Regions from separate parts of the Cytobacillus sp. FSL W7-1323 genome, predicted to be linked through region 3. Evidence: riboswitches for the same ligand, from Rfam matches in the RefSeq annotation. Region 3 holds a riboswitch; each other region holds the start of a gene.
The links. A riboswitch is a leader RNA that binds a small molecule or an ion and turns the genes downstream of it on or off. The one in region 3 is predicted to bind S-adenosylmethionine.
Positions count from the first base shown of each region.

Region 1: another riboswitch for S-adenosylmethionine. It lies ahead of metK (methionine adenosyltransferase); the one in region 3 lies ahead of MKX67_RS07815 (LLM class flavin-dependent oxidoreductase).
Region 2: another riboswitch for S-adenosylmethionine. It lies ahead of mtnK (S-methyl-5-thioribose kinase); the one in region 3 lies ahead of MKX67_RS07815 (LLM class flavin-dependent oxidoreductase).
Region 4: another riboswitch for S-adenosylmethionine. It lies ahead of MKX67_RS06265 (methionine ABC transporter ATP-binding protein); the one in region 3 lies ahead of MKX67_RS07815 (LLM class flavin-dependent oxidoreductase).

Region 1 is NZ_CP151998.1:3,562,750-3,570,899, forward strand. It holds gene MKX67_RS17880 (alpha/beta hydrolase) at 1-333, opposite strand, end outside; gene MKX67_RS17885 (gamma carbonic anhydrase family protein) at 515-1,036, shown strand; gene MKX67_RS17890 (C39 family peptidase) at 1,101-1,919, shown strand; gene asnB (asparagine synthase (glutamine-hydrolyzing)) at 2,014-3,906, opposite strand; gene metK (methionine adenosyltransferase) at 4,369-5,568, opposite strand; SAM riboswitch class I at 5,869-5,994, opposite strand; gene pckA (phosphoenolpyruvate carboxykinase (ATP)) at 6,382-7,965, shown strand.
Region 2 is NZ_CP151998.1:1,133,069-1,141,218, forward strand. It holds gene MKX67_RS05940 (2,3-diketo-5-methylthiopentyl-1-phosphate enolase) at 1-1,032, opposite strand, end outside; SAM riboswitch class I at 1,131-1,234, opposite strand; SAM riboswitch class I at 1,436-1,589, shown strand; gene mtnK (S-methyl-5-thioribose kinase) at 1,736-2,920, shown strand; gene mtnA (S-methyl-5-thioribose-1-phosphate isomerase) at 2,917-3,969, shown strand; gene MKX67_RS05955 (sugar ABC transporter substrate-binding protein) at 3,966-5,042, shown strand; gene MKX67_RS05960 (sugar ABC transporter ATP-binding protein) at 5,117-6,655, shown strand; gene MKX67_RS05965 (ABC transporter permease) at 6,624-7,622, shown strand; gene MKX67_RS05970 (hypothetical protein) at 7,873-8,055, shown strand; gene MKX67_RS05975 (hypothetical protein) at 8,074-8,150, shown strand, end outside.
Region 3 is NZ_CP151998.1:1,502,015-1,510,164, forward strand. It holds gene hemH (ferrochelatase) at 1-789, shown strand, start outside; gene MKX67_RS07790 (TetR/AcrR family transcriptional regulator) at 894-1,472, shown strand; gene yhfH (protein YhfH) at 1,973-2,107, opposite strand; gene MKX67_RS07800 (MBL fold metallo-hydrolase) at 2,266-3,000, shown strand; gene MKX67_RS07805 (lipoate--protein ligase) at 3,013-3,999, shown strand; gene MKX67_RS07810 (fatty acid--CoA ligase family protein) at 4,209-5,768, shown strand; SAM riboswitch class I at 5,830-5,941, shown strand; gene MKX67_RS07815 (LLM class flavin-dependent oxidoreductase) at 6,100-7,497, shown strand; gene MKX67_RS07820 (MetQ/NlpA family ABC transporter substrate-binding protein) at 7,515-8,150, shown strand, end outside.
Region 4 is NZ_CP151998.1:1,196,097-1,204,246, reverse strand. It holds gene MKX67_RS06290 (succinate CoA transferase) at 1-405, opposite strand, end outside; gene MKX67_RS06285 (LytTR family DNA-binding domain-containing protein) at 596-1,240, opposite strand; gene MKX67_RS06280 (uracil/xanthine transporter) at 1,349-2,659, opposite strand; gene MKX67_RS06275 (acyl-CoA dehydrogenase family protein) at 2,874-4,091, opposite strand; gene MKX67_RS06270 (methionine ABC transporter permease) at 4,202-4,867, opposite strand; gene MKX67_RS06265 (methionine ABC transporter ATP-binding protein) at 4,857-5,870, opposite strand; SAM riboswitch class I at 5,954-6,060, opposite strand; gene MKX67_RS06260 (CotH kinase family protein) at 6,153-7,940, opposite strand; gene MKX67_RS06255 (DUF4956 domain-containing protein) at 7,960-8,150, opposite strand, start outside.

The DNA.
Region 1 (8,150 bases), 2.1 Mb from region 3:
AATGACGCCCGCAAGCTTTAATCTTTCTTCTTGTAACAAGCGTATTGTTATTAAACCACCCATACTATGACCTAAAAGAAAAACAGGTAAATCAAAGGTGTAAGCAGCTTGTATCCAATCCTTTACTTCAATAAGATACTCTTGAAAAGAATCAATATGCCCTCTTCGTGATCTAGTCGTCATTCCTTGACCCGGAAGGTCACCCATAACAACGTGAAATCCTGATACTCTCCACATTTCTATTAACCAACCATACCTGCCGTGATGTTCCATTGCCCCATGAACCATCACAATCACACCTTTTGCCTCACCCTCAGCTTCCCATTTCCACATCGTCTGATCCTCCTAAAAACAATTCTGTTTCGTTCAAGTTTGTTACCCTTTATTATATCCTACCTTTTAAAAATCTTCACGATTTCTCATGATTTCTCCATGATATAATATTAAAAAAGAACAGAATGGCTAGAAAACAGTCATTCTAAATTGACTAAGGTAAAAAGGAGCTATGATAACAATGATTTATCCTTTTCATGACAAACAACCCAAAATTGCTGATGATGTATTTATTGCTGATTATACAACTATTACGGGTGATGTAGAAATTGGCGAAGAATCAAGCGTTTGGTTCAATACAGTCATCCGCGGTGATGTTGCACCCACTTATATTGGAAAAAGAGTGAATATACAAGACAATTCAGTTCTTCACCAAAGCCCTAATAACCCACTCATCCTGGAAGATGAAGTAACAATTGGACACCAAGTTATCTTACATAGTTGTAAAATAAGAAAAAAAGCATTAATTGGCATGGGTTCTATCGTCTTAGATGGAGCAGAAATTGGTGAAGGTGCATTTATCGGAGCAGGTAGTCTTGTTCCTCAAGGTAAAATCATCCCTCCAAACACTTTAGCATTTGGTCGTCCAGCAAAAGTAGTGCGTGAATTAAATGACGATGATAAAAAGGATATGGAACGGATTATACGAGAATATGCTGAGAAAGGGCAGTATTACAAAGCACAAAAAAAAGAAAGGCAATAACTTCTGATAAATTCTGCTCAATCGCCGATAATAAGTGGAAGACATTTTTTAGGTGGTGTAATTGTTGAAATTTATTATTGTATTGGCATTAATTTTGTTAGTTTATTTATTTATTAAACTGCTAAAAAATGGTGCTAAACAACTGCTTATCCTTCTTCTTATTTTAATCTTCCTTCTTCCTTCTCCGAAAGCAACAACGGAACACGCTGATGCTGCCCTTTTCCGAGAGAACAAATGGGCGGAAGGAACAAACAATGAAGAATTTATCGTAAAAATAAAACAACAAGTATTATTAGACATTCCGGTCATATCACAATTTCCAGAACTCCCTCGCGGATGTGAGGTTACAAGCCTTGCGATGTTACTCAACCACGCAGGCGTAACTGTGGATAAAATGACTTTAGCTAAAGAAATTAGGAAAAACCCTGCAACCTTTGAAAAAAAAGATGGCAAGATTTATTATGGTCACCCCAATGACGGTTTTATTGGCGATATGTACTCTTTTAACAATCGAGGTCTCGGTGTTTACCATACGCCTATTAAAGAGCTGGCAGAAAACTATTTACCAGAGAGGATTCATGATTTTACTGGTGATGACTTTTCGTCAATCAAAACACATCTCTCTAATGAGAAGCCTGTCTGGGTGATCATTAATACGAAATACAATGAACTGCCTGATGCTTATTTTCAGACATGGCACACACCAAGCGGCGTAATTGACATTACGTATAAAGAACATTCCGTTTTAGTGACTGGATACGATGAACAATATATATACTTTAATGACCCCTTCTCTAATATAAAAAATAAGAAAGCACCTATCAAAGAGTTCCAGGCCGGTTGGGAACAAATGGGCAGGCAGGCAATTACTTATTTAAATTAGTAAAGTACAGTTAAGACATTTAGAATTTTTTTACTTTAACAACAAGAAAACCCGAACTCAGTTCGGGTTTTCATTCTTTTTCACAGTTGTTGACTTAAAGGTGTGCTGTTGTTGCTGAAATAAATTGCTTTTCAAAATCATATTTCTTTTCAATAAACACATCATGCCACACAATAAACATAAGTACCGTCCAGATTTTCCTACTATAATCTGCTTTTCCTTGTGCATGCATTTCAAGTAAGTTTACTACATACTCTTTATTAATTAAATAATCTGTATGACTTTCTTTAATTAACGTTTTCGCCCAATCATACATCTCATCTTTTAACCAATGACGGATAGGGACCGGGAAGCCTAACTTTTTACGATTCAACACATGTTCCGGCACAATACCTTCCGCTGCCTTACGAAGGATATATTTCGTTGTTTGATGAGACGTTTTTAAATGAGTTGGGATGGTTGAAGCCACATTAAAGACCTCTTTATCAAGGAATGGTACCCTCAATTCTAATGAATGTGCCATCGTCATTTTATCTGCTTTTAAAAGAATATCTCCGCGCATCCAAGTATGAATATCAATATACTGCATTTGATTAACCGCATCATAGGCTGCACTTTCAGCATATAATGGACGGGTAATATCTTTAAAATCATTCTTCTCATTATAAACCTGCAATAATTCTCTTTTTTCATGTTCTAAGAACATTTTCGCATTGCCAATGTAGCGTTCTTCCATTGGCGTCGTTCCTCGTTCAATAAAGCTCTTACCCCTCATCCCCTCTGGCATGATTCGAGAAAGGGTACGCAATAACTTTCTTCCTGCCGAAGGCATTTTACTAAAAATTTCCAAATCCTGTGGTTCACGATATATATTATATCCACCAAACAATTCATCAGCACCTTCGCCTGATAATACCACCGTTACATGTTTTCTTGCTTCCCTTGCGACAAAGTAAAGTGGAACGCAAGCAGGGTCCGCTAATGGATCATCCGTGTGCCACATAATTTTTGGAACTTCTTGCATATATTCTTCTGGAGAGATGATATAGCTTATATTTTCAACACCTAGTTTTTCAGCTGTTTCTTTAGCCACATCCACTTCACTAAAACCATCTCTTTCAAAACCTACTGAAAACGTTTTAATATTAGGGTGAAACTGTTTTGCTATTGATGCAATAATAGAAGAATCAATCCCGCCGGATAAAAACGAACCTACGGGTACATCACTGCGCATATGCATTTTAACTGAGTCAGTTAAAACATCTTGAATCTCTTTAATAAACTGAGATTCTTCTTTTTGTACAGGTTGGAAATGTGCTTTCCAATAACGCTGGATATGCATAGATCCACCGATTTTCTTCTTGAAATAATGACCTGGCTCAAGTTTCTTTATACCCACCGACATTGTCATCGGTTCAGGTACAAATTGATAAGTCATATAATACTGCAAAGCATCATAATTAATGACATCGTTTTTTAATGCCAACAGGATACTTTTCTTTTCAGAGGCAAAATAAGTGGTTTCACCATCTTCAAAATAATAGAATGGTTTGATTCCAAAAGGATCTCTCGCTCCAAAAACTTCTTGCTTTTCTTTATCCCAAATAACGAAGGAAAACATACCTCTCAGCTTTTCTGCCGCCTTCTCCTTGTAATAACTGTACAAAGCAATAATCACTTCAGTATCCGAATTAGTTTCAAAAGTTAGTCCTTTATTGATTAATTCCTCACGTAGTTCAACATAGTTATAAACTTCTCCATTAAAAATAATCCAGTATTTACCATTGTCATAAGTCAGTGGTTGATGACCACTTTCAATGTCTATAATACTTAATCGACGGAAGCCAAATTGGATATGGTCTGCACGATAATATCCTGAATCATCTGGTCCACGATGAGTAATAATGTTATTCATATTCTCAAATTGCTTATCTGCTTCTTGTACTTTTTGTGCTTGATCATGTATACAACCAATAAAACCACACATTATGTACGTCACCTACTTTTTATTTCATCTAGTTTGTATTTTTTCCCATACCTTGTATAGACGATAAGTTATTTTAAAAAGTTTCACCTTTCGAAAAAAAAATGGAATGATTTATGCTAGGCAGTATGTTCATGTTTACTTCTTCATATACTTAAGGATGTTTATTCTTTACCCTCAATTTAAGACGAAAAGATGACAATTATTTTAATTTTATATGAAATCGTTTCCTTAAGGGTTTTTGTCCATTATTAGGGGGCTTAAAATATTATATTTATTTGCTACTGTAATATCTAAAAAAACGACTTTTACTCTTCTATCTTTGGCTATTCCACTTCTTGAAGTACGAGCTAATCGCTTTGGCTCAATTGTACGTTTATTAAAATTTAACGATAGCCCCTTTTCCACATAAAAAAACTGTAGAAAACTCATTAAAGGAGTTTTCTACAGCCATAATTTTCTAATTTATTTTAAAGCTTCCTTACGCAATTCTTCCGCTTTATCTGTGCGCTCCCAAGGTAAATCAATATCTGTACGACCAAAATGTCCATAAGCGGCTGTTTGCTTGTAAATCGGACGGCGTAAATCAAGCATTTTGATAATGCCAGCAGGACGGAGGTCAAAATTGTTTCTAACAACTTTAACTAAAACATCCTCAGATACTACTCCAGTTCCAAATGTATCAATACTGATGGATACCGGCTGAGCAACACCAATTGCATATGCTAATTGTACTTCCGCTTTGTCAGCTAGTCCAGCAGCAACGATATTCTTTGCTACATAGCGAGCTGCGTAAGCAGCTGAACGGTCAACTTTCGTTGCATCCTTACCAGAGAATGCACCACCACCGTGACGTGCATAACCGCCGTATGTGTCAACGATAATTTTTCTACCAGTTAAGCCAGCATCACCTTGAGGTCCACCAATAACGAAGCGACCTGTTGGGTTGATGAAGTATTTTGTGTTTTCATCAATTAATTCAGTAGGAACAACTGGGTTAATTACATGCTCTTTTAAATTGCGTTGAATTTGCTCTAAACTAATTTCTGGATGGTGCTGCGTAGAGATAACAATTGTATCAATACGTACAGGTTTGTTGTTTTCATCATATTCTACTGTTACTTGTGTTTTACCATCTGGGCGAAGGTAAGGTAAGATTTCCTCTTTTCTTACTTCAGCTAAACGGCGAGAAAGTTTATGAGCTAATGAAATAGGTAATGGCATAAGCTCTTTTGTTTCATTACATGCAAAGCCAAACATTAAACCTTGATCTCCAGCACCAATGGCTTCAATTTCTGCATCAGTCATCTGTCCTTCACGCGCTTCTAATGCTTGGTCTACACCCATAGCAATATCAGCTGACTGTTCATCAATAGAAGTTAATACAGCACATGTTTCAGAGTCAAAGCCATATTTTGCACGTGTATAACCAATTTCCTTAATGGTTTCACGAACGATTTTTGGAATATCTACATATGTGGATGTAGTGATTTCTCCTGCAACCAATACAAGACCTGTAGTAACAGACGTTTCCGCAGCAACCCTCGCATTTGGGTCCTGTGATAAAATAGCATCTAATATTGCATCAGATATTTGGTCACTGATCTTATCCGGATGACCTTCAGTTACTGATTCAGAAGTAAACAATCTACGTTTTGTTGACATCTGACTTCCTCCTTATTTATCGAATCAATAAGACTTTATTATAGTCTTTATTTTTGATACGGAACTCATTCCCTTATTTGAATCTTCATTATTTATGGGCCAATGTTTATCTCATACCCTTAATAACCTATGCGCTAACTTGGAATATTGAGAATAAAATGGTTGGTCTTTTTCCCATACATAAATAGTACATTCCAAAAGCCGCTCCTCGTATTCGCCAACATCATGTTAAAAAGCATGAAAAAAAACCTCTTCTCTGATTTAGTGAAAAGGTTGAAGCAAAATGATTCGCGCCTTTCACTCTTATCGTTCAAGGATAGTGAGTAATAAATCCTTGCATCAGGTTAGCACCTTTGCTCATGAAAATGTAGTTGGCAGGTTGCTGGGTTTCATAGGGCCTGTCCCTCCACCAGCTCGGGATAAGAGAGTATCCGTTCAAGGATTCATCATAACTTACACATGGAATATAGTCAAATGTTTTTCATTAACAATTCAATGTAAAAATTGTCATATCCGACTCTATAAACTTTAGTTTTGATAACGGATAATTTTAGTTAAGATCATACCGTTCTTTTTCCTTAATATATATAAAAATTACATTAAATTTGCTGATTATCCTTTTTAAATTTGCAAAAGCTATTTATAATGAATACTGCCTGTATTTGTGACAATTTCATTAATTATATAAAAATGATTTATATAGTATAGACTGAATGAATAAATGTGTTATACTATTTTTGAAGAAATAATCACAAATAGCGACTGAGATGCATATCTCTTAAATAATATTATATAAAGGAAGGTATTCATCAGATGAATTCTGTATCGATAACTGAGTTAAATGATTTACTAAAAGGCGAAAACATCCAAGTTCAATTATCTGTGCCGCAACTAGTTGAAAAAGTATTAAACAGAAACGAAGGTGTTCTTACATCTACTGGTGCAATTCGCGCGACAACAGGTAAGTATACAGGTCGTTCACCTAAAGACAAATATACTGTTGAAGAAGCAAGCTCTAAAGATAAAATTGACTGGGGAAGTGTGAACCAACCAATTTCTGAAGCAGTCTTCAATAACTTATACAACAAGGTGATTGCTTTCTTAAAAGAGAAAGAAGAAGTTTTCGTATTCAAAGGATTTGCTGGTGCGGATAAAAAACACCGTATGCCAATCCAAGTAATTAATGAATATGCTTGGCATAACCTTTTTGCACACCAATTGTTTATTCGTCCTACAGAAGAAGATTTATTAGATCACGAATCTGAATTTACAGTTATTTCAGCACCTAATTTCAAAGCAGACCCAGCAGTTGACGGTACAGCTTCAGAAACTTTTATCATCGTTTCATTCGAACGCCGTATTGTACTTATTGGTGGTACTGAGTATGCTGGTGAGATGAAAAAATCTATTTTCTCTGTTATGAACTACATGCTTCCTGAAAATGGAATTCTCCCTATGCACTGTTCAGCCAATGTTGGCCGCGAAGGTGATGTTGCTTTATTCTTTGGCCTTTCCGGAACTGGTAAAACAACATTATCAGCTGATCCCAACCGTCGTTTAATCGGTGATGATGAGCATGGCTGGTCTCCAAATGGAGTATTCAACATTGAAGGTGGCTGCTATGCGAAGTGTATCGACCTTACACGTGAAAAAGAACCACAAATTTTCGATGCCATCCGTTTTGGCGCTGTACTTGAGAATGTTGTATTAGACAAAGAAACACGCGTAGCAGATTATGCGGACAATACGCTAACGGAAAACACGCGTGCGGCTTACCAATTACAAGCAATTGACAATATTGTTGACCCGAGTATTGCAGGTCACCCGAATACTATTATCTTCTTAACAGCTGATGCTTCTGGTGTATTACCTCCAATCTCTAAATTGAATAAAGAACAAGCAATGTATCACTTCCTAAGTGGATACACTTCTAAGCTGGCTGGTACTGAGCGTGGTATTACTTCACCACAAGCGACTTTCTCCACTTGTTTTGGATCACCATTCTTACCATTACCAGCTCAACAGTATGCAGAAATGCTTGGTAAAAAAATTGACGAGCATAACGCGAAAGTATTCCTAGTAAACACTGGTTGGACTGGTGGAGAATATGGTGTAGGAAGCCGTATGAAGCTTGCTTATACACGAGCAATGGTTGAAGCTGCTCTAGAAGGCGAACTAAATTCTGTTGAGACAGTAACTGACCAAGTATTCGGTTTAGAAATTCCTCAACATGTAACTGGTGTTCCAGATGAAGTACTATTGCCTAACAAAACTTGGCCAGACCAAGATGCATATAATGTAAAAGCAAAAGAACTTGCTAATGAATTCCGTGAAAACTTCAAGAAATTCGGTAATATCTCTAGTGAAATCGCTGAAAAAGGCGGTCCTATCGCTTAATTAAAAAAACCTTCGAGCATCCGACTCGAAGGTTTTTTGTTTCAATAATTTCACTTCACTCATCACTCACTGTTTATTTTTGAGGGTCAAAATACCGGTTCAACCGGCTTCGATTTCTAATAAGTGCGATTAACTTAAGTCAATCGATTAGCTAATCTCACCAAGTTGCAATCGACGGCTTGTTT
Region 2 (8,150 bases), 370 kb from region 3:
ATGATAAAGCAACGGAACTAAACCTGGATGAATGCCTGCTGAAGGGACCGGGAATGCCTGATTCAAGCCATTTTCTTCGGTTAACTGTCTAGCGATAGCTAAGGTTTTTTCTTTTTCCATGGCAACAGAACCATATGGAGAAGGAAATAAAGAGAAATCTGCGCCTGCTAAGCGAGTAAGATTACCGAGTAATAAATCAGGAGCCACACCATAGAAGTTTGAAGAAGTATAGGCCCCACTATATGCAGGATGTGCCATGATAGGTAACTGCACTTCATTGTTTTCAGCTAGTGTTTGGAGCATATCTAGACCGTAAGTGTGAACATTGAATAATAATGCATCCGCCCCTAATTCGCTCGCATGTTTTGCTTTATCTACTAAATCCATTGTTCTCCCAGATAAATTGACTGCATAAAGTGTCCTTTTTCCAGTCTTTTCATAGACTTCATCTAGTATTTCTTTACCTGCGATAATTCGGTCTTCAAAAGAGATGTTGACATCAAAAAGAATTTCATCATCTTTTACAATATCAACGCCTCCCATAGCCTGGTCTCTTAACTGTTCTCTTAAAAAGTGAATATCCCTGCCGATAATGCCTTTAAATATACTCATAAGTAATGGGCGGTCTTGAATATTTAGTTTCGATCTTATATTTTTTATACCGAATTTTGGTCCAGGAAAACGGGAAAGATCCTCATTATCAAATTCCAGATTTAATAATTTTACTTCACCATCTAGAGATAACTTTCCAAATACAGTTGTTAAGATTGCTGGAATATCAAATGTGAAATTATATGTAGGGTAGGCGATACTAATTTCGCACCTTACTTCACCGAATCGATTGGGATGTTCATCATCATAAAATTCTTGTAGTGCAGTGACTCTGCCTTTATGTTTTAGTAATTGTTTTTGCTCAAGTAATGGTAACGCTGTCCACGAGCCTATCGTTAATCCTAAAGCGATATCCTCTGCTTTTTTCTCTAATGAACCGGGTCTTGCGTATACTTGATAAGTTGCAATTACATCTCCCATATGAGAACCCTCCCTGATAATTTCGAATTGACATTGACAATAAAAAACCCTCTTCTTAATCAATAAGAAGAGGGTTAGTTCGCAGTGATAGAACCTTCTCCTTATCTGTCAGCATGATTGCTGCAAGAATTAGCACCGTGTTCATTTAGAATCGGTTGCCGGGCTTCATCGGGCTCGTCCCTCCGCCTGCTCTTGATAAGAAAATTTATGATTATCGTTTTAAATTTTTGCACAATTGTATTATGTCACCAGGTGTTTTATCTGTCAACAGAGAATTTTTTACGTTATATGACAAAATTCTTTTAACCTTAAAAAGATGAAAAGTTTTAAAAAAAAGATTGACACTTTTTTATAATCGGTGATAGTATTTGCTCAAGATATTTCAAAAAATGAATCTTTTATACTCTTATCAAGAGCAGGTGGAGGGAAATATGGCCCGATGAAACCCAGCAACCGACCGTAATATCGTTGTGAAACGAGGCGCAGCTAGAGAATTTCTGCGCCTAATGTAAGGCACGGTGCTAATTCCATTCAGAAGTTATTCTGAAAGATGAGAGGCAAAATCGTAATGACGAATGCCTCTTTCTGTACAGGAAAGGGGCATTTTTGTTTCTGTAATGACAAAGCAGGTCCGACTACATCTCTTCATGTAGTCACCCCTGTTTTGTGCCACAGATAAATAAAGAAATAAGGGGGAAGAGATATGGCTGTTTTAGATAATATAGGTTATCGCGCTTTGACAGAGGAATCAGCGTGTGAATACGTGAAGAGTTTAAAACTGTTTTTACCGGATGAAAAAATGACGGTGGAAGAGATTGGTGATGGTAATTTGAATTATGTTTACCGTATTACTTCTAATCATAAAAGTGTAATTATTAAGCAAGCACTCCCTTATGCAAAAGTAGTCGGAGAAAGCTGGCCTCTAACACTTAAACGTGCAAAACTGGAGGCAGAAGTGCTTAAGAAGCATGGTGAATTCGTTCCTCACCTCCTCCCAGCAGTACTAGCATCAGATGAAGAGCTAGCATTAACTGTGATGGAGGATCTTTCCCATTTGACAATTGTAAGAGACGGATTGATTCAAGGGGATCATTATCCGAATTTATCAGCTCATATTGGTGAGTACTTAGCAAAGACATTGTTTTCAACTTCAGATTTTGCTCTTCATCCGTTTGAGAAAAAGAAACTGGTCGCTAAATTTTCAAATCCTGAACTATGTAAAATCACTGAGGATTTAGTATTCACCGATCCATTTTTTGATGTGGAAACGAATGATTTTGAAGCTGAGTTGGCTGAAGTGGTTCAGCAACTATGGACTAATGACAAGTTGAAACTTGAAGTAGCCAAAATAAAATATGCTTTTCTCACAGAAGCAGAGAGCTTACTACATGGTGACCTACATACAGGGAGTATATTTGCGAGTAAGAGTGAGACGAAGGTGATCGATCCTGAGTTCGGCTTTTATGGTCCGATTGGATTTGATGTCGGTCAATATATTGCCCATCTCATTTTCCAAGTACTTGTACGAAACGAAAACGATAGAATCGTTATTCTTCAACAGATAGAAGAAGTATGGGATGTGTTTTCTCAATATTTTTCAGAAGCTTGGCAAAATTCTGTTGTTAATCCTTTTACGAAAGTACCAGGCGCTCTAGAGTCTTTTCTAGCTAAAGTATTTAAAGATGCTATCGGAGTAGTAGGGTGTGAATTAATTCGGAGAACAATCGGATTGTCGCATGTGAAGGATCTTGATGGAATAGAAGATAGTTCAATTAGATTATATGTGAAGAAGGCAACGATTCAATTAGGTTCATCCTTGATTATTAATCGCAAAAACATAGTAACAATCTCGCAACTTCTTAAGGAACTGGAGGCGTATACATCATGAGTATACCAACACCAATTGAATGGCAAGAAGGTAGATTGAAAATTCTTGATCAAACCTTATTACCCCATCAAACAAGATGGATAGAACTCGAAACCATTGAAGATGTCTTTGAGGCAATTATTCAGTTGAAAGTAAGAGGGGCGCCAGCTATTGGAATTACTGCTGCTTATGGTTTAGCGATTGCTGCAAAAAAATACGAAGGGGTCGACATTGAAACTTTCCATCTTAGAATTCATGAAGATTATCTTTATCTAGCGGGCTCTAGACCGACAGCTGTTAATTTGTTCTGGGCTTTGGATCGAATGATGAAAGTAATAGAAACGCTGTATTCAACAGAGGAGACAATTATCAGTTTGGAGCAAGAAGCAAAGAAAATACATCAAGAAGACGAGGAGATTTGTCGCCAAATTGGTGAAAATGCACTAAGTCTATTGAATGGAAGGAAAAAGGTATTAACGATTTGCAATGCGGGAACGATTGCTACAGGAAAATATGGTACAGCGCTAGCGCCGTTTCATTTAGGCAAGGAGAAGGGTGTTGACTTTCAAGTATATGCTTGTGAAACGAGACCGGTTCTTCAGGGAGCGCGCCTAACTGCTTGGGAGCTTCAACAGTCCAATGTGGATGTGACGGTCATTACTGATAATATGGCTGCTCATACCATAGCAACCAAGGGGATTGAAGCGATTATAGTCGGGGCCGATCGTATTGCCAGCAATGGAGATACAGCGAATAAAATCGGTACATGGCAACTAGCTATTTTAGCAAACTATTTTCAAATTCCTTTCTATGTAGCTGCGCCATTGTCGACATTTGACTTTTCTATCGCATCAGGGGCAGATATTCCGATTGAGGAGAGGTTGGCAGAAGAGGTGACTCATATTGGGCCAAACCAGATCACACCAGAAGGAACGAAAGTGTTTAATCCGGCGTTTGATGTGACAACGGCTAATTTAATTACTGCAATTATTACTGAAAAAGGCATTTTTGAAGCTGATCGAAACAAATTGGCACAATTGAATAAAGCAGAAGAGGGAGTTAGGGCATGAAGAACAATCGTATACTATTAGCGTTTCTTATTATTTTTATTTTAATCTTGGCAGGCTGCCAGCCAAAAGGAAGCAATTCAAGTAGTGAAGCAACTGCATCAACTAAAGAGAATAGTGTACATCCGTTAGCTAATAAAAAGATCGCACTAATCATGCAAATTAATTTAGGAACTTTTTCTGCACAATATATTGAAGGGGTAAAAGAGCAGGTAGAAAAGTTTGGTGGAACCGTTCAAGTATTTACTTCTGAAGGTGACTTAGCAAAAATGGCTTCCAATTTAGATGCAGCGATTAATCAAAAATTTGATGGGATATTAATTGATCATGGAACGAAGGAAGCGTTAACGCAAGGAGTAGAAAAAGCGGCTGCACAAAATATACCTGTAGTGGTCTTTGATGCTGATATTGCAGTGAAAGATGTAACTGTACTTCAACAAGGCGATGAAGAAATGGCGAAGTTGACATTAACCAAGCTTGCTGCAGATGCAGGAGGGAAAGCAAATATTGTTAAGATTTGGGTAGCTGGATTTGCACCGATGGAAAGAAGACAAGTAGCTTATGAACAATTTTTAAAAGAGAATACAGATATTAAGGAAGTAGCAGCATTTGGTGCTGCCACCGATAATACAGCATTAGATACTCAAGCACAAATGGAAGCAATCCTAAAACAATATCCAAATGAAGGTGAAATAACAGCAGTTTGGGCAGCGTGGGATGAGTTTGCTAAAGGAGCTGTCAGAGCGCTAGAGCAGGCAGGAAGAGAAGATATTAAAGTCTACGGGATTGATATGAGTGACGAAGACCTGCAACTGATACAAAAAGAAAACAGTTCATGGGAAGCGACAGCTGCCGTTGATCCAAAAGATATTGGTCGTATTCAAGTTCGATATTTGTACCAAAAATTAAACGGTGATTCGCCTAAAGAAAAAGTTATCCTTGATCCTGTTTTTGTAGAGAAAAGTCAATTACCTGATGAGGCAATTACAACAAACGAACTGCATGAATATATAGATGGTTGGGGAGAAAGTGAACAAGGCTATACGGAAGAATTAAAAGCACTTGAGGGCAATTGAATGAAATGGTTTGTAGCTAGTCAACCGACTTTTAGAGAGTCGGTTTTTGTATCTATGAAGGAGGTCTCCTTTAAGTGAGTGAAGTTGTTTTGGAAATGAAAAAGATTAGTAAGAGTTTTGGAAAAGTTACGGCATTAAAGAACGGGGAGTTAGTGGTTCATAAAGGAGAAATACATGCCTTGCTTGGAGCAAATGGAGCTGGGAAAAGTACATTAATGAAAATTCTCTCTGGGGTATATAGACAAGACCAAGGAGAAATTTTGATTAACCACGAAAAAGCAACTTTTCAACACCCTAGTGACGCGAAAGAAAAAGGAATATTTTGCGTTTATCAGGAGGTTGATACAGCCATTGTTCCACAGCTTACTGTAGCGGAAAATATTATGCTTGATCGCTTTTCACAAGAGAAAGGGTGGTACTTCTCTCGTAAGGATCTACATCGTCAGGCACAGGAAGCATTAACATTACTCGAGGTGAATGATATTGAGCTAAATCAAGCAGCTTCAAATCTAAGTCTTGCTAAAAAGCAATTGGTTCTCATAGCTCGGGCGTTAGTGCAAACGACTAAAGTCATTATTTTTGATGAGCCAACCGCTCCATTATCACATATAGAAGCAGAGAAATTATTTCATGTAATTAGGCAACTGAGAGTAAAGGGAATTGGTTGTATTTTTATTACACATCGATTACCTGAAGTATTCGCCATTGCAGATGTGGTAACGGTTATGAGAGACGGATGTCGGATTTCAACCGTACCAATTGCTCAGATAACGCAGGAAATGGTAATTGAACAAATGCTTGGAGAAGTATGGCATGAGGAAAGAAACGTTATGCACAGTTATAAACGAGGGGAAGAGGTTTTAGCACTTAAGAATATCAATCTAGGAAAGTTACAAAATATTAGTTTAAATGTATATGAAGGTGAAGTGGTAGGAATTGCGGGCTTGGTAGGTGCTGGAAAAACAGAACTAGCGAAAACAATATTTGGAAATACACCAGCCACTTCAGGAGAAATCAGAGTCTCTGGTAAGAAGATACAGGTGAAGCATCCAAAAACAGCTATTGCTTGTGGTATCACTCATATTCCTGAAGAAAGGCGGAAAGAAGGTCTATTCATTAATGAAACGATATCGAAGAATGTAACTTTCCCACAGCTGAAAAAGTACGTAAAAGGGGGTTTTATTAACAGGAAGGCTGAGAGAAAGGCTACTGAAGAAGTGATTTCCACTTTGCAGGTGAAAGCAAATGATGTGGACGTAGAGGTGAATCATTTAAGTGGGGGAAATCAGCAAAAGATCGTTATCGGTAAGTGGTTATCAAGTGAAGCGAAGGTTTATTTATTTGATGAGCCTACTAAAGGCGTGGACATCGGTGCGAAAAGAGAGATTCTTAAACTAATTCAACAGCTTGCAAAGGAAGGCAAGGCCATTTTGTATTTTAGTAGTGAAATCCAAGAATTATTAACAGTTTGCCATAGAGTATTAGTGATGTATGATGGCAAAATCGTGAAAGAATTTACGCAAAAAGAGGCAACGCAAGAAAAGATTCTGTTATATGCAAGTGGTGGAAAGGAAGTCAATCATGAAGGACCAATTGATCGCATTTCTATTTAAATACGGGGCAATTACTTTACTTATTCTTATTATTTTTTATTTTACAAGTGTGAGCCCATTCTTTTTAACCTATGATAATTTTTCGGATATATTACGTTCCATTTCGATTGTCACTGTGCTCGCGCTCGGGGTCACATTTACATTAGTAGTTGACGGTTTTGATTTATCTGTTGGCTCCACGATGTCATTAGCAACTGTTTTTACAGCTTCATTGATGGTTTGGTATGATTTACCGCTATGGTTAGTTCTACTATTACCAATTATCGTTGGAGTGGCAGTTGGATTATTTAATTCGTTCTTAATTGTTGTGATAGGTATTCCCGATTTATTAGCAACATTGAGCAGTATGTACATCGTAGCGGGATTACATCGGACTTATACAGAAGGATACTCAATTTATAACCATATGCCACTGACTTCTGGTGGGACAGCAATTGGTGAGTTTTCTAATGCCTTTCTATGGATTGGTCAAGGCCATTTATTAGGTATCCCTGTACCTGTATGGATCATGATAATTCTAGTGTTAGCTTCCTACTGTTTTTTGAATTATACGAGATGGGGTAGAATCTTTTATATGACAGGAGGGAATGCCGAAGCTGCGACCTTATCTGGTGTAAAAGTAAAGAAAATCAAATGCATGGCTTATGTAATTTCAGGAATTTTTGCTAGCATAGCAGGCATTTTATTTACTGCTAGGGTAGGATCAGGGCAAATCGATGCAGGTGCACCACTACTGATGGAGGCTGTTGCAGCTGTATTTGTTGGCTACTCGGTACTAGGGGCTGGAAAACCAAATGCGTTAGGTACATTTTTTGGCGCAGCAGTCATCGGTGTATTATTAAATGGTTTAACTATTTTGAATCTACCTTATTATGGTTTTGATATTATTAAAGGGACTGTACTCGTTTTAGCATTGGCAGTGACTTATATGTATGCGAAAAATAAGTTTTCAACAAATAGCTTATAGAAGTAGTAGTAGTGGGTGAGGCACTTTTGTAGTTGCAGGTAGGCTAATCGCTTACTTTGGAAGATACAAATATTTGTTTTAGTTGATAAGGCAAAGGTGGTTTGTGTCTCATTTAAACGGAGAAATAGTGATGAAAGCTTTAGCAAATGGCGTTTACGAGTGGCTCAGATGAGAAATAGGAGACGAGAGGTGAGCAATGGCGATAGCGAGTCGCTCAGATGGAAAATAGGAGACGAGAGGAGAGCAAATGGTGTTTGCGAGTCACTCAGGTGGAAAACAGGAGACGAGAGGAGAGCAAATGGTGTTTGCGAGTCGCTCAGGTGGAAAACAGGAGACGAGAGGAGAGCAAATGGTGTTTGCAAGTCACTCAGGTGGAAAACTGGAAATGAGAGGAGAGCAAATGGTGTTTGCGAGTCACTCAGGTGGAAAATAGGAGACGAGAGGAGAGCAAATGGCATTTGCAAGTCGCTTAGATGGAAAACAGGAAACGAGAGGAGAGCAAATGGTGTTTGCGAATCGCTCAGATGG
Region 3 (8,150 bases):
ATTGGAGGAATATCGCCATTAGCAAAAATAACTGAGAATCAAGCGCTATCACTTCAAGAACATTTAAATCAGATTCAAGATCAATATGAGTTTAAAGCTTATATCGGTTTAAAGCATATAGAACCATTCGTTGAAGATGCAGTTCAACAAATGCATAATGATGGGATTACTAAAGCTGTCAGTCTTGTTCTTGCACCACATTATTCTACTTTTAGCATTAAATCTTATAATGGACGAGCAGAAGATAAAGCTCAGACGCTTGATGGTCCAACTATTTACTCAGTTGATAGTTGGTATAAGGAACCGAAATTTATTCAATTTTGGGCAGATGGTGTGAAGAAGCAAATCGCTAAAATGTCAAGTGAAGAAAGAGATCAATATATATTAATTGTCTCTGCACATAGCTTACCAGAAAAGATTAAAGAATATGGTGATCCATATCCTGATCAACTACAAGAAACAGCTGAGTTAATTGCTAAAGAAGCTGGCGTTCGTGAATTTGCTGTCGGTTGGCAAAGCGAAGGAAATACACCTGACCCATGGTTAGGGCCTGATGTGCAGGATTTAACAAAAGATTTACATGCAAAAAAAGGCTATAAAGCATTTATTTATGCACCAGTCGGTTTTGTCGCTGATCATTTAGAAGTCTTATATGATAATGACTATGAATGTAAGGTGGTTACAGATGAAATAGGAGCTGCCTACTATCGTCCAGAAATGCCAAATAGTCATCCAGCGTTTATTGATTCTTTAGCAACAGTTGTCTTAGACAGAATGAAAAATAAGTAATGAGTTGATTGCAACCGCTTTTTTTATTTTCATAAAGAAGCGGTTTCTTTTTTAAGGATTTTTTGACAATATGAACAGTTTGGTCATAGAGAGGGGAGAATTAAATGGCCGTTGACCGTAAACAATTAATTATTCAAGCTGCCACAAAATCATTTTCTCTTTTTGGCTATAAAGCTACAACAATGGAGCAAGTAGCCAAAATTGCTAATGTAGGAAAAGGGACAATATATACTTTTTTTAAAAATAAAGAAGAATTATTTGATGAAATTATTACGGCACTTATTAGAGAAATGAAAATAGAGGCAGAGCAGGTTTTGTCACCAGATTTATCTTTACAAGAAAATTTACATTTAGCTCTATATCGCATTTTGGAATATAGACTAGAGCATCAATTAACAATTAAGCTGTTCCAAGAGGGAAAAGAAATGGGGACCACTGCAGTTATAGAGATGACGAACAAAATGGAAAGAGAAATCATTTCTTATATAGGAGAAAAGGTAAAAACATTAGGTATTGATAAAGGAGAAATCGAGCCGTGCGACCCTGAATTGACTGCCTTTATTATGTTAAAGTTATACATATCACTCATTTTTGATTGGGAAAGACAGCATGCCCCACTTTCGAAAAGTGAAATCGCTGAGCTTATGGAAAGGTATGTGTTTAAAGGGCTTATAAAATCATGAATGTAGGATGGAATCATCATCAAATCAGCTCGCACATCAAGTGTGGGCTGGTTTTTTTGTTTCTAATAAAGTGATTTTAGATAACAGTTATTTCACTGTGCTTATTTAAAAGGTAAATCTAAGCAGCGCTAAAATATTGTATGAATTAGCTCACTCCAGCAAAACCAATCTTCACTCAGCGGGGTAAGAGAGTCCGGACTTAAATAAGTCATTCTGTTTGAATAACAGAAATGAAGCCGAGCAAATAGAGTTTCCAAGTCAGTCAAAATCGGAAATGGAAATGAGAGCTGAGCTAGGGTGATTTGCGTCTCAATCAGATCAAAAAATAGAAAGAAATGCCAAGCTGAGGTTTTTTGTAACAGTATTTATTCTTTTTACACCTGGATTCAAAAGTCATTCATACTAGAAGGCTTGTTGGAGTAAAACAAAAAGAAGACTTGCTAAGGGGAGCAGGCCTTCTTCTTCCAATGGTTATATATTAAGGGATGGAAACTAGCATTCTATAAATCTGAGACACCTAAACAATGGTCACACTTATTACCGTAACATTCATGTTGCTCTTCGATGGACTTCCCGCATTCAGTACATTGCTTTTGTGGGAGATTCCTAAAGAAATCTAAAATGTTTTGAACCATGGTTGAAGCCTCCTAATCGTTAATTGAATTGTTTTGATATTTATATTGTATTATAACAGATTTATATAGTCAACAGCTGTTTCAATACAAATTAGCAAAAATGAAAAAATGGGCATTATTTAGTATAGTTAGAGATGAATCAAAAGGAGGGAAATGCAATGAAGTTAACGGTTATAGGTGCATGTGGAGGTTATCCAAAAGTGGGAGAAGCAACTGCGGGGTACTTATTAGAGCATGATGATTTTACATTATTAATTGACTGTGGAAGTGCTGTTATATCCAAAATGCAAGAGATTAAACAACCAGAGGAGTTAGACGCAGTCATACTTTCCCACTACCACCCAGATCATCATGCTGATATAGGTGTACTTCAACATGCTCGTTTAATTCAAGGGTACTTAGGAAAAAAAACAAGTATTTTACCGATTTATGGGCATGATGAAAATGAATATGAATTCCAAAAATTAAATTATAAAAATATCTCAGAAGGTGTACCTATTAAAGAGAGCCTACCATTAACAGTTGGTCCCTTTACAATTACTTTTCAACGGACTAACCACCCTGTATTATGCTTTGCGATGCGCATAAAAGTAGATAATAAAGTAATTGTATATACAGGTGATACCTCATATAAAGAAGAGTTAGAAGGGTTTGCTCATGAAGCAGATATACTTCTATGTGAGTGTAATTTTTATGGACATCAAGAAGGTAAAAATGCGGGACATATGAATAGCTATGATGCTGGTCGGTTAGCACAAATAGCTAAAGTGAAGCATCTTCTATTAACCCATTTGCCCCATTATGGTAATATAGAATCGTTAAAGGATGAAGCTTTAACAGAGTACAAAGGACCGATTAGTCTAGCCGCATTTGGCATGACTTTTGAAATTTAAAGGAGTGGTACCATGAAATTTATAGATAATCAAGGAATTACAGATCCTCGCATTAATTTAGCTATTGAAGAATATGCGTTGAAGAATTTAGATATTAATGAATCATATCTATTGTTCTACATAAATAAACCATCTATCATAATTGGTAAAAACCAAAATACGATTGAAGAAATCAATACAGAATACGTTGAAAAAAATGGACTGCATGTGGTGCGCCGTTTATCTGGTGGCGGTGCTGTATACCATGATCTTGGTAATTTAAACTTTAGTTTCATCACAAAGGATGATGGCGAAAGCTTTCATAATTTCTTAAAATTCACTGAACCAGTAATTACTGCTCTAAAAAAGTTAGGTGTAAATGCAGAATTAAGCGGTAGAAATGATTTGACAGTAGATGGGAGAAAGATTTCTGGAAATGCACAGTTCTCTACAAAAGGGAGAATGTTTAGCCATGGAACATTAATGCTCGATTCAGAAATTGAAAATGTTGTCTCTGCACTTAAAGTGAGAAAGGATAAGATTGAATCAAAAGGAATCAAATCTATTCGTAGCCGGGTAGCAAACATCTCTGAATTTTTAACTGAAAAAATTTCTATCGAAGAATTTAGACAGCTAATTTTACATCATATTTTTGAAGGTAGTGAAGTAAGTGAATATCGCCTAACAGAAAAAGACTGGGAAGAAATTCACAAAATCTCAGAACAAAGATATCAAAATTGGGAGTGGAACTATGGCAAGTCACCAAAATTTGATTATGAGCATTCTAAAAGATTCCCAGTGGGTTCTATTGACATTAGACTGAATGTAACAAAAGGACAAATTACTGAATGTAAAATTTACGGTGATTTCTTTGGTGTCGGAGATGTAACCGATATTGAAGAAAAGTTAGAAGGCATCCGCTACGAAAAAAGTGAAATTGAAAAGGCGCTAGCTGGTGTAAATATAAAACATTATTTCGGTAATATCACTATAGAAGACTTTGTAAATTTAGTTTATTAGAGCTGTATCAGTCTGTTTTTACTAAGGCATATAAGTATTTTCACCGTTTAGGATGAAGAACTTTTATGCTTTTTATTTTATTTATAAAGAAAAAAATAGAGTAGATCTCCGTAGACTACTTGAATCCTGAAATTTCTTTTAATATAATAAATTTAGAAAATTTATATTATAAAAATGAATGACTATTCATTCAGAAAAGAGGGAGAAACTTGAATTTAACAAGTCAGCTTCACAAGATTGCCTTAGAAAATGGGGAAAAAAATGCGTATTATTTTATGGATCAAGCATGTACATACGCAAAGCTCGATGAACAAGTAACAAGGTTTGCATCAGGACTTTCGTCATTAGGTATTAAAGAAGGTGATCATATTGCCTTGCTACTTGGTAATTCGCCGCATTTTGTTATTAGTTTATATGGTGCGTTAAAGCTAGGGGCAAAGGTCATACCGATAAACCCTATCTATACGCCTGAAGAAATTGGCTATATTTTAAGAGATGGCGATGTAAAAGCGGTGATTATGCTTGAGCAATTATTACCATTAGCAGAAAAAATGCATCATTTATTAACAGATATTAAGCATTATATTGTCTGCGAAACCGGTCAAACAAGTGGACTTCCAGCTCTGGGAGATAAGTCGGTATTTCCTAAATTGAAATCGTTTTCAGAGCTTGTTTCCAATGGAGATGTAACATTTGTTGATGCAGATGTTACACCCGATGATGTCGCGATTATACTCTATACATCAGGAACAACAGGCAAACCTAAAGGAGCCATGTTAACTCATCGTAACCTGTATAGTAATGCGAGTGATGTCGCGGACTATTTGCAGATTAATGAACGTGACACGGTGATTACAACCTTACCTATGTTTCACGTGTTTTGCTTAACTGTTGCTTTGAATGCACCTCTGATAAGTGGAGCAACAATCTTAATAGACCCTAAATTTAGTCCGAAAGAAATTTTCCGTTTAGCGGAAAAATACAAGCCAACTGTTTTTGCCGGCGTGCCTACAATGTATAATTTTCTTTATCAATATCCTGAAGGCAACCCTGGTGTCTTCCAATCTATGAGATTATGTATTTCTGGAGGTGCTTCACTTCCTGTTGCATTGTTAGAAAATTTTGAGAAGAAATTCAATGTGGTTATTTCTGAAGGCTATGGCTTATCAGAAGCTTCTCCGGTCACATGCTTTAACCCACTAGATCGTCCACGGAAACCGGGGTCGATTGGCACATCTATTATTCATGTTGAAAATAAAGTAGTTAATGAATTAGGAGAAGAGGTCGCTGTAGGTGAAGTAGGGGAGCTTGTTGTGAAAGGCCCTAACGTTATGAAAGGATATTACAAAATGCCTGAAGAAACATCTGCCTGTTTAAAGGAAGATTGGTTATATACAGGTGACTTAGCTAAGAGGGACGAAGAAGGATACTTCTACATTGTTGACCGTAAGAAAGATATGATAATTGTTGGTGGCTATAATGTGTATCCAAGGGAAGTAGAAGAGGTTTTTTATGACCATCCTGACATTGTAGAAGCGGCTGTTTTAGGTGTACCTGATCAGAATACAGGAGAAAAAGTTTTAGCCTATATTGTACCTAAAACTGAAAATTTAACAGAGGCACATTTATTGACTTATTGTAAAGAAAAGTTAGCCAAATACAAAATTCCTTCCTCTATAGAATTTTTAGAAGAATTGCCGAAGAATACAACAGGAAAGATACTGCGACGTGCTCTTAAGAAAAAGGTACTAGAAAATCAGGAAGCATAAGTTAAAAAACATGTTGACAAAAGATTCTAAATATTTTAGAGTAACTATATCAATTAAATAACCACTATCTAGAGAGGTGGAGGGACTGGCCCTACGAAGCCTCGGCAACAGACTTAGCATTGCAAGTACTGTGCCAATTCCAGCAAGCTAGCATTTAGCTTGAAAGATAGGAAGAGAATGAAATATTTATGAGCGTACGTTACCTCTTCCTTTTTGGAAGAGGTTTTTTTATGGCTGATTGGACCACCAAAAGCGATAAACATTCTTAGCACAATTGATAAATACATTATTATGCTTCTTTTGTAGAAGTATTAGTGGAGGTAATGGCAGTATGAGTTATAAAAAACAAATGATATTGAATGCATTTGAAATGACAAGTGCAATGCACAATTCTCATGGGCTATGGAAGCATAAAGATTCCAAACGACATCGTGCCTATAAAGATATTAATTATTGGATGGAATTAGCCAAAACACTCGAGAAGGGAAAATTCGATGCTGTCTTTTTTGCGGATGTATTAGGTGTTTATGATACGTATAAAGAAAGTAAAGAACCTTCAATTAACGATGGATTACAGTTTCCTGTTAATGATGGGGCGTTTGTCATCCCTGCTATGGCAGCAGTGACAGAGCATCTGTCATTTGCATTAACGGTGAGTACAACATATGAGCCACCTTTTGGGCAGGCAAGACGGTTTTCCACATTAGATCATTTGACAAAAGGAAGAGTGGCATGGAATATCGTTACTTCTTATCTTCCTAATGCAGCAAGAAATTTTGGTTTCAAAGATATGATCAAACACGATAAGCGTTATGAAATTGCCGATGAATATATGGATGTCGTTTATAAACTGTGGGAATCAAGCTGGGAAGATGGAGCAGTGATAGAAGATACAGAACAAGGGGTATTAATCGACCGTAAGAAAATCCATGAAATTCACCATAAAGGAGAATATTTTGATGTCGAAGGACCGCATTTAACAGAACCGTCACAACAAAGAACACCTGTTTTATATCAAGCAGGGACTTCTCCTAAAGGACGTGCTTTTGCAGCAAAACATGCAGAATGTGTATTTGTAGGTGGGCCAACACCTGAAAGAGTAAGAAATTATACAGAGGATATTCGAAAACAAGCGGAAGAATATGGCAGGAATCCGGAAGATATTAAAATATTCACTTTCCTAACAGTCATCGTAGGTAAGACAACTGAAGAAGCGGAAGAGAAATTTGCTGAATACAACCAATTATGGAGTGCAGATGCAGCGAAAGCACAGTTTGGGGGCGCAAGCGGTTATAATGTTGCGGAATTTACAAAGGATGAGTTAGATAACCCATTTGAATTTAAAGCTACAGAGCATGGGCATTATAAAGCTGCTTCATTAACGAAAGATGCGAAGAAAAAACTATCGATTAAAGAAGCGATTTCAAAACTAGAAGGATTAGATAGAGACAATATAATTGTCGGCAATCCATCAGAAGTAGCAGACCAAATTCAATATCAGTTTGAAGCCTCTGGTGTCGATGGTTTTAATTTAAATCATTTAGTAACGCCAGCAGATTTGGAAGATTTTATTGAGCTTGTTATTCCGATTCTACAAGAACGTGGTTTATATAAAAAGGAATACAAAAAGGGTACGTTAAGAGAAAAGCTTTTTACTCATGGCTCGCCCCTTTTACCGAGTGGTCATCCAGGAAGTAAATATCGTAAAGGTGAAAAGATAAATAATTAAAATAAGAGGTGAAGGGTATGAGAAAAGTTTGGTTATTATTTTTTGTACTGACTGGTTGCACTGTTTTAAGTGCATGTGGGACATCAGGTTCATCCGGCGAAGAAAAGAAAGAGATGGTCTTAGGGGCGACAGTTCCTTATAGTGATATGCTTGAGCAAGGTGTAGCACCACTACTTGAGGAAAAAGGGTACAAAGTAGAAGTAAAGGAATTTAATGATTATGTTCAACCGAATATTGCTTTAGATAGTGGAGATTTGGATGGTAATTTATTTCAACATAAAGTGTACTTAGAGAATTTTAACACTGAAAAAGGGATGGATCTAGTAGATATTATTTCTGTTCCTACAGCTCCAATTGGTATTTATTCAGAAAAATTCAACTCCCTTGAAGAAGTGAAAGATGGCAGCACGATGGCCATTGCTAATGATCCTACAAACTTAGCGAGAGGATTAACAGTTGCGCGTGATGCTGGTTTAATAGAATTGAAAGATGATATAAACCCAGTCAATGCAACAGTAAATGATGTATTATCTAACCCGAAAAATTTGAAATTCCATGAAGTAGATGCAGCCCAACTGCCAAGGTCTCTTGAATCAGTTGATCTTGCTGCTGTTAATGGTAACTTTGCGGTTGCTGCAGGATTAGATTTAACA
Region 4 (8,150 bases), 310 kb from region 3:
CGAAACCGCTTCCAAAATAGCTACATCCACATGTAATACCCCTGAACGGATAAGTTCTGCTGTGTGAGATAAATGTTGATCAACAAATAAGAAGTCCCCTTTATTAATGCCTTTTCTCATTGTTGAGTCCGCTTGAAATGGTAATCTCTTATTTAAAATACCGGCTTCTGCAAACAACTTATCAACATCCGAACCAAGAGATGCGCCTGTATACACATTGACTTTAAAATCTTCTGTTTTTGCTCTTTCTGCTAATGCGACAGGAACCGCTTTCACATCTCCCGCACGAGTAAATCCACTTAACCCCAATGTCATGCCATCTTTAATCATTTCTGCAGCCCCTTCTGCAGTCATGATATTGTTCTGAAGTGTCTGAATTTTAACTCTCCCAAGTTTATTATCCATATTCCCATCCCTCTTTCTGTAAAGAATACTTAATAACTATTTTACTAATAAATCAGAATGGGATTATTTTTTTAGTATAATTAATGAAAAATTTTGATAAAACAGCAAAATCTGCCGATAAGCCAGCAGATTTTTTCAGATAATCAGAAAATATTGAGTTAAATGTTATTCATCCATTTATGCCTTTGATTTAGAAGCCGAGCAACTTACGAAAATAACTAGAATAGGATTGACTAACAGGCACTTTTGCACCATTTCTCATTAATAATAAAAAAGTAGAATGAGAGTCAGGAAATATCTCTTGTATTTGATTAACATTCACCAAAAATGACCTGTGACAGCGAATAAAGTTTTCCTTTGGTAAAATATACTCAAACTCCTGTAGCGTATTTTTATGCGTACCAGAAGAGTAAATAGCATGAACATGTGTTTTACGATCTTTGGCTTCCAAGAAATATACTTCATTAAATGGAACAGGTACCCAACCATCACTTGTCTTTAATGTAACGACAGATTTCCCCTCTGTCAATGTTGGAAAAATAGCAGTCACACAACCTTCAATTTTTCCATTATTTTTAAATGGAACAGCCATCCCGTGATAAGGTACACCAAATACATCCCTATTAATAAACTCTGACACCTTTTGTTCAGCCTTAAGCGCTTTGTCAGCAATACTTCCTTCTTTTACAATATCCCCTGGCCGAATTTTCAAGTCAACACGTTTACTTGGACGATAGTAAATATACTCTGTTGTATTTGAAACTACAATTGACACTTCATCTGAAAATAACTCCCCAATTACATCTAGCAATGAACTCAGTGTAATTCCTTCCATCACAAAATCCCCTTTTTTGATTCGCTACTATTCTATCTTACGTGTTTTATTTTCATTTGCCTAGTTAAGAAACGTGCAAGAATATGTCTTATACCAAAGAAGGAAACATCAACTTGCTTTTCCTCTTTTAATAGGTTGATCTTCGTATTTAAGCCAGTTCACTCCTTTTTCTAATATAATTGAGATAATAACACCCATTATTAACCCATTTGCTAAAAATGGTTGAATGAGTACAGGTAATTCCGAAAAGATAGCAGGTGAAATATTCATAATACTAATACCAATTAATACAGGTGCTGCTAACCTAAATATCGTATTGGAATTAAACGTCTTTCCATTTAAACTACTGAATGCAGTACCAAATAATTGCATATAGGCAACAAACAAGACTGCGTTTCCAACTGTAACAGGCAACATTGAAAGAAATGAGCCTAAAATTGGAACAATACCAATGATCGTAAGTAAAGCACCACCGATAAAGAATGGCTTTCTTTCATAAATTCTCGTACTTTGCAAGAAACCAATCGTTGATGTAAATGGTGTATAGGGAACAAGTCCGAAACCAGATCCAATAATGGTAGAAATTGAAGTAATCAGCATTGAGCCTTTAAACTCTTTTTTTGCTGCTCTCCTTTGTAGAAGTTTTTCTGCAGCGTTAATAGAAGCAAATGTATTACTTAAGTTTAATAATACGGCAACAAAAGTGACTACGACAATTCCCATTTCAAGATTAGGAGCCCCTAATGGAAAAAGTTGGAAAGGTGCCGATGTTGTCATACCCGCCCCATCATTACCAAACAATAGGACATAACCAAGCCAGCCCCCTAAAAGGCCAATTAAGATAGAAAAATTGCTAATAAGTTGATTACCCTTCATTTTTAATGTAGCGACAATCAGCGCGAGTACTACAGAATAAAGACTTATACCTATATCAATGACGCCAGTCGAGGTCATCTTTAACATACCTTCAAAAAAGATAAACATTAATTGAAAAGTAAGCAAAAACAAATATACAGTCATTACCATCGGACTAAAGATGGCTTGCAATAATGAAAAACCACCACAAGCAATCAGCAAAATGGTCACTAGACTAGCTAAAACAATACCAGTAACAATCCCACCACCAATACGTTCTAATCCAATATTAAGCGCTTGTGCTGAAAGCCCAAGATTAAGGATAATTCCCCATAATAAGCCTGAATGCCCTTCCATAATCGGGAAACGATGACCTTTCCATCCTTGTAGTATACAAGTAATACCTGTAAGTATGAGTGATGCTCTAATCATCATTGCCATCGTTTCACTAGATAGCTCAAATACATTGGCAATGGAAATCGGAATGACAACAGTATTGGCAAAAATAAAAAAGACCCATTGTACGGAAGAAACCATTGTCATTGATGAAATAAACTTTTTCAATCTGTACACCACTTTCTACGTTTTTCATTTTCACATCTACTAGTATAATTCATTTTCAAAAGGAAAGAAGCCTTTAAAAAAAGAATTATGAAAAACGAAATATTTTGAAGCCCATATACGATGAAAATGATAAAAATTGGAGCTAATCTATATGCCTATACAAATAATAACCCTCTCCAAATATGAAGAGGGGCATGTGATTTAAATAGTTTTATTAATCATTGTTATTTTGAAATGATAATGCTTTTTTTGCTAAATTTGTGATTACTACATCATCCATAGGCGGATTATGGAGCGCAGCTCGCACATCACGGTAATAACGCTGCAAAGGATTTCTTTGTTGCAAGCTTTGTGCACCAACTATTCTCATTGCCCAATCGACCACTTTATTAGCACTGTTAGAGACAAGATGTTTGATGGCTCCAAGTTCTGCTCCTAATTCTCCTCGTTTATTCGGTTCATTATCCCAACGATCCGCTATAGAATAGAGTGCTGTTCGCGCTTTTAGTAGCTCGAGTTCCATTTCCCCAATTTTACGTTGCACTTCTGGTACTTCACTGATTGGACCAGGCAGGCTATTAGGTTGATATTCAGAAGCAAAAATAATGGCATAGTTCCGAGCTGCAATAGCAACGCCAATAAAACAAGCAGCTGAATGTAGTAACCATGCATTAGGAATCGCATAAAAATGAACACCTTCTAATTCGACTAATGCTGTTTCTTCTACAATTACATTCTCTAACACGAGATCGTCACTACGCGTGCCCCGCATCCCTAGCATATTCCAATTTGATTCCACTTTTAAACCAGGGTTCTCATGAGGTACAAGGAATATACCAATTTCTCCTGAAGCTTCTATCGTTGCTGTAATAAGAGAAAAATCTAACCCTGGTGCCATCGAAGCAAAAGATTTTCTTCCATTCAAGATCCATTGTGTTCCTTTTTTCACCGCAGTAGTCGCTGGTAGTCCACCACGGGTTGGACTGCCAGTTGCTACCTCAGTTGCACAGCGGTTAATCAATTTATTATCTTTGATAACCATTTCACATAACTTGGCAAACTGTTCTTCCTTCCATTTCCGTTTAACCCTTAAATCATAGATAACACCTAAGTGCCAACCAATACATAAAGCCGTAGACGCATCACCTTGGGCAATCCTTTCTTGTATTAAGAAATATTCATATAAGGAAATCTCTTTACCACCATATTCTTTCGGAATCGTTAAACTTAAGTAATTTGATTGTTTTAATTCTTCAAAATTTTCAAAAGGGAATTCTGCATTTTCATCAATCTTTTGCGCCCTCTTACTAAATCCTTCTGCTAATATCGTAGCTTTATGAAATAATTCTTCTTGTTGAGCCGTCTTAATAAATGGTCGAGCGAGTTGTTCAGCTAAATACGCTTCCTTAGATGAAGCTGTTATCGTGCTCATAGAATCCTTCCTCCCCGTCTGTTTCCATCTTCTCTTTAATACTCAATCATTAGGATAAATAGATATAGTAAAGGCTCCATCCCCTTTACTATATCTATCGTTTGAATTTATTATCTCTTATCTACATATTTAGTTAATTTATCCCCACCAATTTGAATGATTTGCACCAATACAACGAGGACAATTACTGTCGTAATCATAATGACATTATCATAGCGATAGTAACCGAAACGTATCGCTAAATCACCAATACCACCGCCGCCAATAATACCTGCCATTGCTGAATAACCAATTAAACTAATAGTCGTAATCGTTAAACCTTGAACAATTCCAGGTTTCGCTTCTGGGACAAGAATTTCCTTAATTATCATCCAAGGGGAAGCGCCTACTGCTACTGCAGATTCAATGACTCCTTTATCTATTTCTCTTAAGGATGTTTCTACCAATCTTGCAAAAAACGGAATCGCTGCTACAGATAATGAAACAGAAGCCGCTGTAGGACCAATAGTTGAACCTGCAATTAATTTTGTTAACGGCAATAGAGCTACTAACAAAATAATATAAGGAATAGAGCGGATCAAATTGACAATCCAACCGGTAACAGCATTTACAAATCTATTCTTTAAGAACAATCCTTCGTCTGTAACGAATAATAAGATACCTAGTGGAAGACCTAGTATAAGTGCCGCAACTAAAGAAATGGCGACCATATAAATTGTTTGTAATACAGCTGTATTTAGTTCAGGAAGTAACGCCTGAATGGACTCAAGCAACATGTTCAACTACCTCCAAATTCTGTGTTCTTTCTTGAATATATTGTATAGCTCTTTCTATTTCAGGTATTTCGCCAGTCAACTCCATAATAAAAATACCAAGAGGTACTTCTTGAATATATTCAATCTTGCCGTGAAGAATATTTCCTTTTACTTTGAATGTTTGGAACAGTTCAGAAACAACAGATTCTTCTGCTATTGCACCTTTAAATTGAATCTTAATGATTGTTCCCTTCCTGTTTTCAATCAATTGTTGTGGTAAGTCAAATTGAAGAACACTCTGAATGAAATCCTTTGTAAGTGGTTCAATTGGATTCGCAAATATATCATACACCGGTCCCTCTTCTATGACCTTTCCATCTTGCATAACAGCTAACCTATGACAAATCTCTTTGACTACTTCCATCTCATGAGTGATAAGTACGATGGTTAATCCTAGCTTTTTATTAATTGATTTTAATAAGTTCAGGATTGATTTTGTTGTTTTAGGGTCTAGAGCTGACGTGGCTTCATCGCAAAGTAAAACCTTTGGATCATTAGCGAGTGCTCTGGCTATTCCTACCCTTTGCTTTTGACCACCACTTAATTGTGTGGGATACTGATGAATTTTATCTGCTAAACCCACTAATTCTAATAGTTCTTTCACCCTGATATCTATTTCTTTCGGGCTTTTACCTGCCGCTTTTAAAGCAAAGGCAATATTCTCATACACTGTCTTCGAACTCGCTAAATAAAAATGCTGAAAAATCATACCTATCTTCTGCCTTGCTTTTCTTAATTCTTTACTTGTTAAAGATGTTAAATCAACGCCATCAATTTTCACTTCACCAGATGTCGGTCTCTCCAATAAATTTAGACAGCGTAATAAAGAACTTTTCCCTGCTCCACTATAGCCAATAATCCCGTATATTTCCCCTTCTTTAATAGAAAGGGATACATTGTCAACCCCTATTACTTGCTTCTTTTTGCTTTTATAAATTTTCACTAAATGATTGACTTCAATCATTTACCTCACCCTCCCTAAATCCTCTACAACATAAAATGAGCCTCTTTCACTTTGAAAGAGGCTCAACAAATGATTGTTATTAAACCTTATCTTTCAGAATGAAATCATTCTGCAGGATTTAGCACCTTCCCTTTAAAAGGAGGTTGCCGGACATCTTCGGGCCTGGTCCCTCAGTCTCTCTCGATAAGAATCATATTAAATTTAATGTGTTGCTTTGATAAAGGAAATTTTATCGGGTATTGAATTAATTGTCAATAGTATTTTGATTATTTATGCATTTACTTATCTTCCTCTTCGTTTAAACAAGAAGATAAAAAAAGTTGTTCCTAATAAAGCTGTGATTAGACCCACATACAAGATGATTGCTGACGTTTTGAACTTTACTGTACTAGGTTGCTCTTCTTGTCCACGTCCCTCACCACCAGGCATACCTTCAAACCCTTCTGGTGTCTCAAAATCTCCTTCCTGCGGAAAGTCTCCATTGCCTTGCGGACGTTCAGGCATTTCACCATCAATGTTTCCTTCATTACCGTTTGGCGGTTGGAATACTTCTCCTCTTTCTTGACCTTCCTGGTCATCACCACCTGCTCGGCTAGGGAACATGTTATTGACTTCAGAAGCTTGTGATTCTACTTCTAATTCACCTGAAAGCTGAGCAAGTATCGATTCTGATCTCGCCTCAGCAAATGCTGGTAAACTCTCATCACCTTGCACTGCTTGTAGAAATTCTTCTGTTGTATAAAACTTGGTAGGATCCTGTTCTACATAAGGAAGAATCAATGTACTAATTTGTGTAGTTGTATTTTGGTAAGACTCTTTTGTCATATATTCTTCGGCAATCTTTTCAAGGTATGCTTCATATTGCTTTTTAAATTCATCATTTGCCAATAAAGCATTAAGTAAAGGCCTCTCATCTAAAGAAGTACCAGCTACAGGTTCGGAAATACTGAAATTAATCGTATCTTCACTCATTAAATTACTATTTCCCATGCCACCATCGAAGTTCCCCATTTCAGCTTGGTGAACTTGACCTTGTTCATCCTCACCTTGCCCACCTTCTCCTGGTGCTAGACCTTGTTGTTCCTGATTTTGATTTTTGTTTTGGTTTTCTTCAGCGATTGAAGAATCTCCGTTCATGCGTCCTCCGCCACCCATACCTACTCCAAAGCCGCCAAATGCCATATTATAGTCCCACGGAATGATTGAGAACTTACCATCATTTTCATATAAATAATAGTTGTGCTTCATTTGCCCTTGGTAACTATCCATGCTAACGACAGCCGTATTTACTGCAAAATATCGTAATACTTGATCCACATCTAAAGTTTTTTCTAAATTGCCACCATTATCGATACTATCTAACATATCTATTAACGCTTGTTCATCTTGCTCCTCTGATTTCAAGTTTAAACCTGAGTAATCATCAATATCATCACTTACCCATTTCAAGTCACTATTTGTACCATCTGGCTTGTACAATGATCCATATGGATTTTCAAAATATCTTCCAAGCATCACTTCGTCTACTTGTTCAACACCTAAATATAATCCCCATTCCTGACCATTAATGGTCACATACATATAAGAATAAGCAGGTGTGGGTAATCCCATATTCTCCATTAATTGATACGATAAATATTCTCGCATTTGCGTAGCATCACTAAATTGGTTATTTAGATTCAACTTTTTCAATCCATATAAAGTTTGATCGGTATAGTAATCAAAGTCTATTTTGAAGCTATAACGATCAGAATCTTCCATTCTAGCAACGGAAGAAAGGGAAGAATTCCCCTTTGTCCGAACAGCTACTTGGTTCAATTTAGTTCCATTTATCGTCACATTTGCCATCTTATATTCTTCTTCCGTCGGATTCTCTAGTATATCTTCCCAATCATCTTCTGCTAGGGTTAACTCAACTTGAGTCACTTTATTTTTATTGAATACTTTTGAAACATAAGAGTGATCAACTACTTCCCCTTTTGGAAGTAAATGAGGTAGAAAGAATAGAATACCAACAAATAAAACAGCCAACATTAGAAAAACGAGAACGACATATTTGCGTTTAATCATATTCCTTTCTCCTGTTCATTTACGCTGTAAAATTACCGTCATAGCTTAACATTACAGCCGACTCTACCCCGCTAAGGTTCGTTACATTATTCACCACTTGAGATTGCTCTTTTTTCATTCTTACTTCATAAGTAATTTCTACTTGATTACCATTCATGATAGATTTGGATTTCATCATATGTTTATTAGTGACCTTTGATAATAGCGATT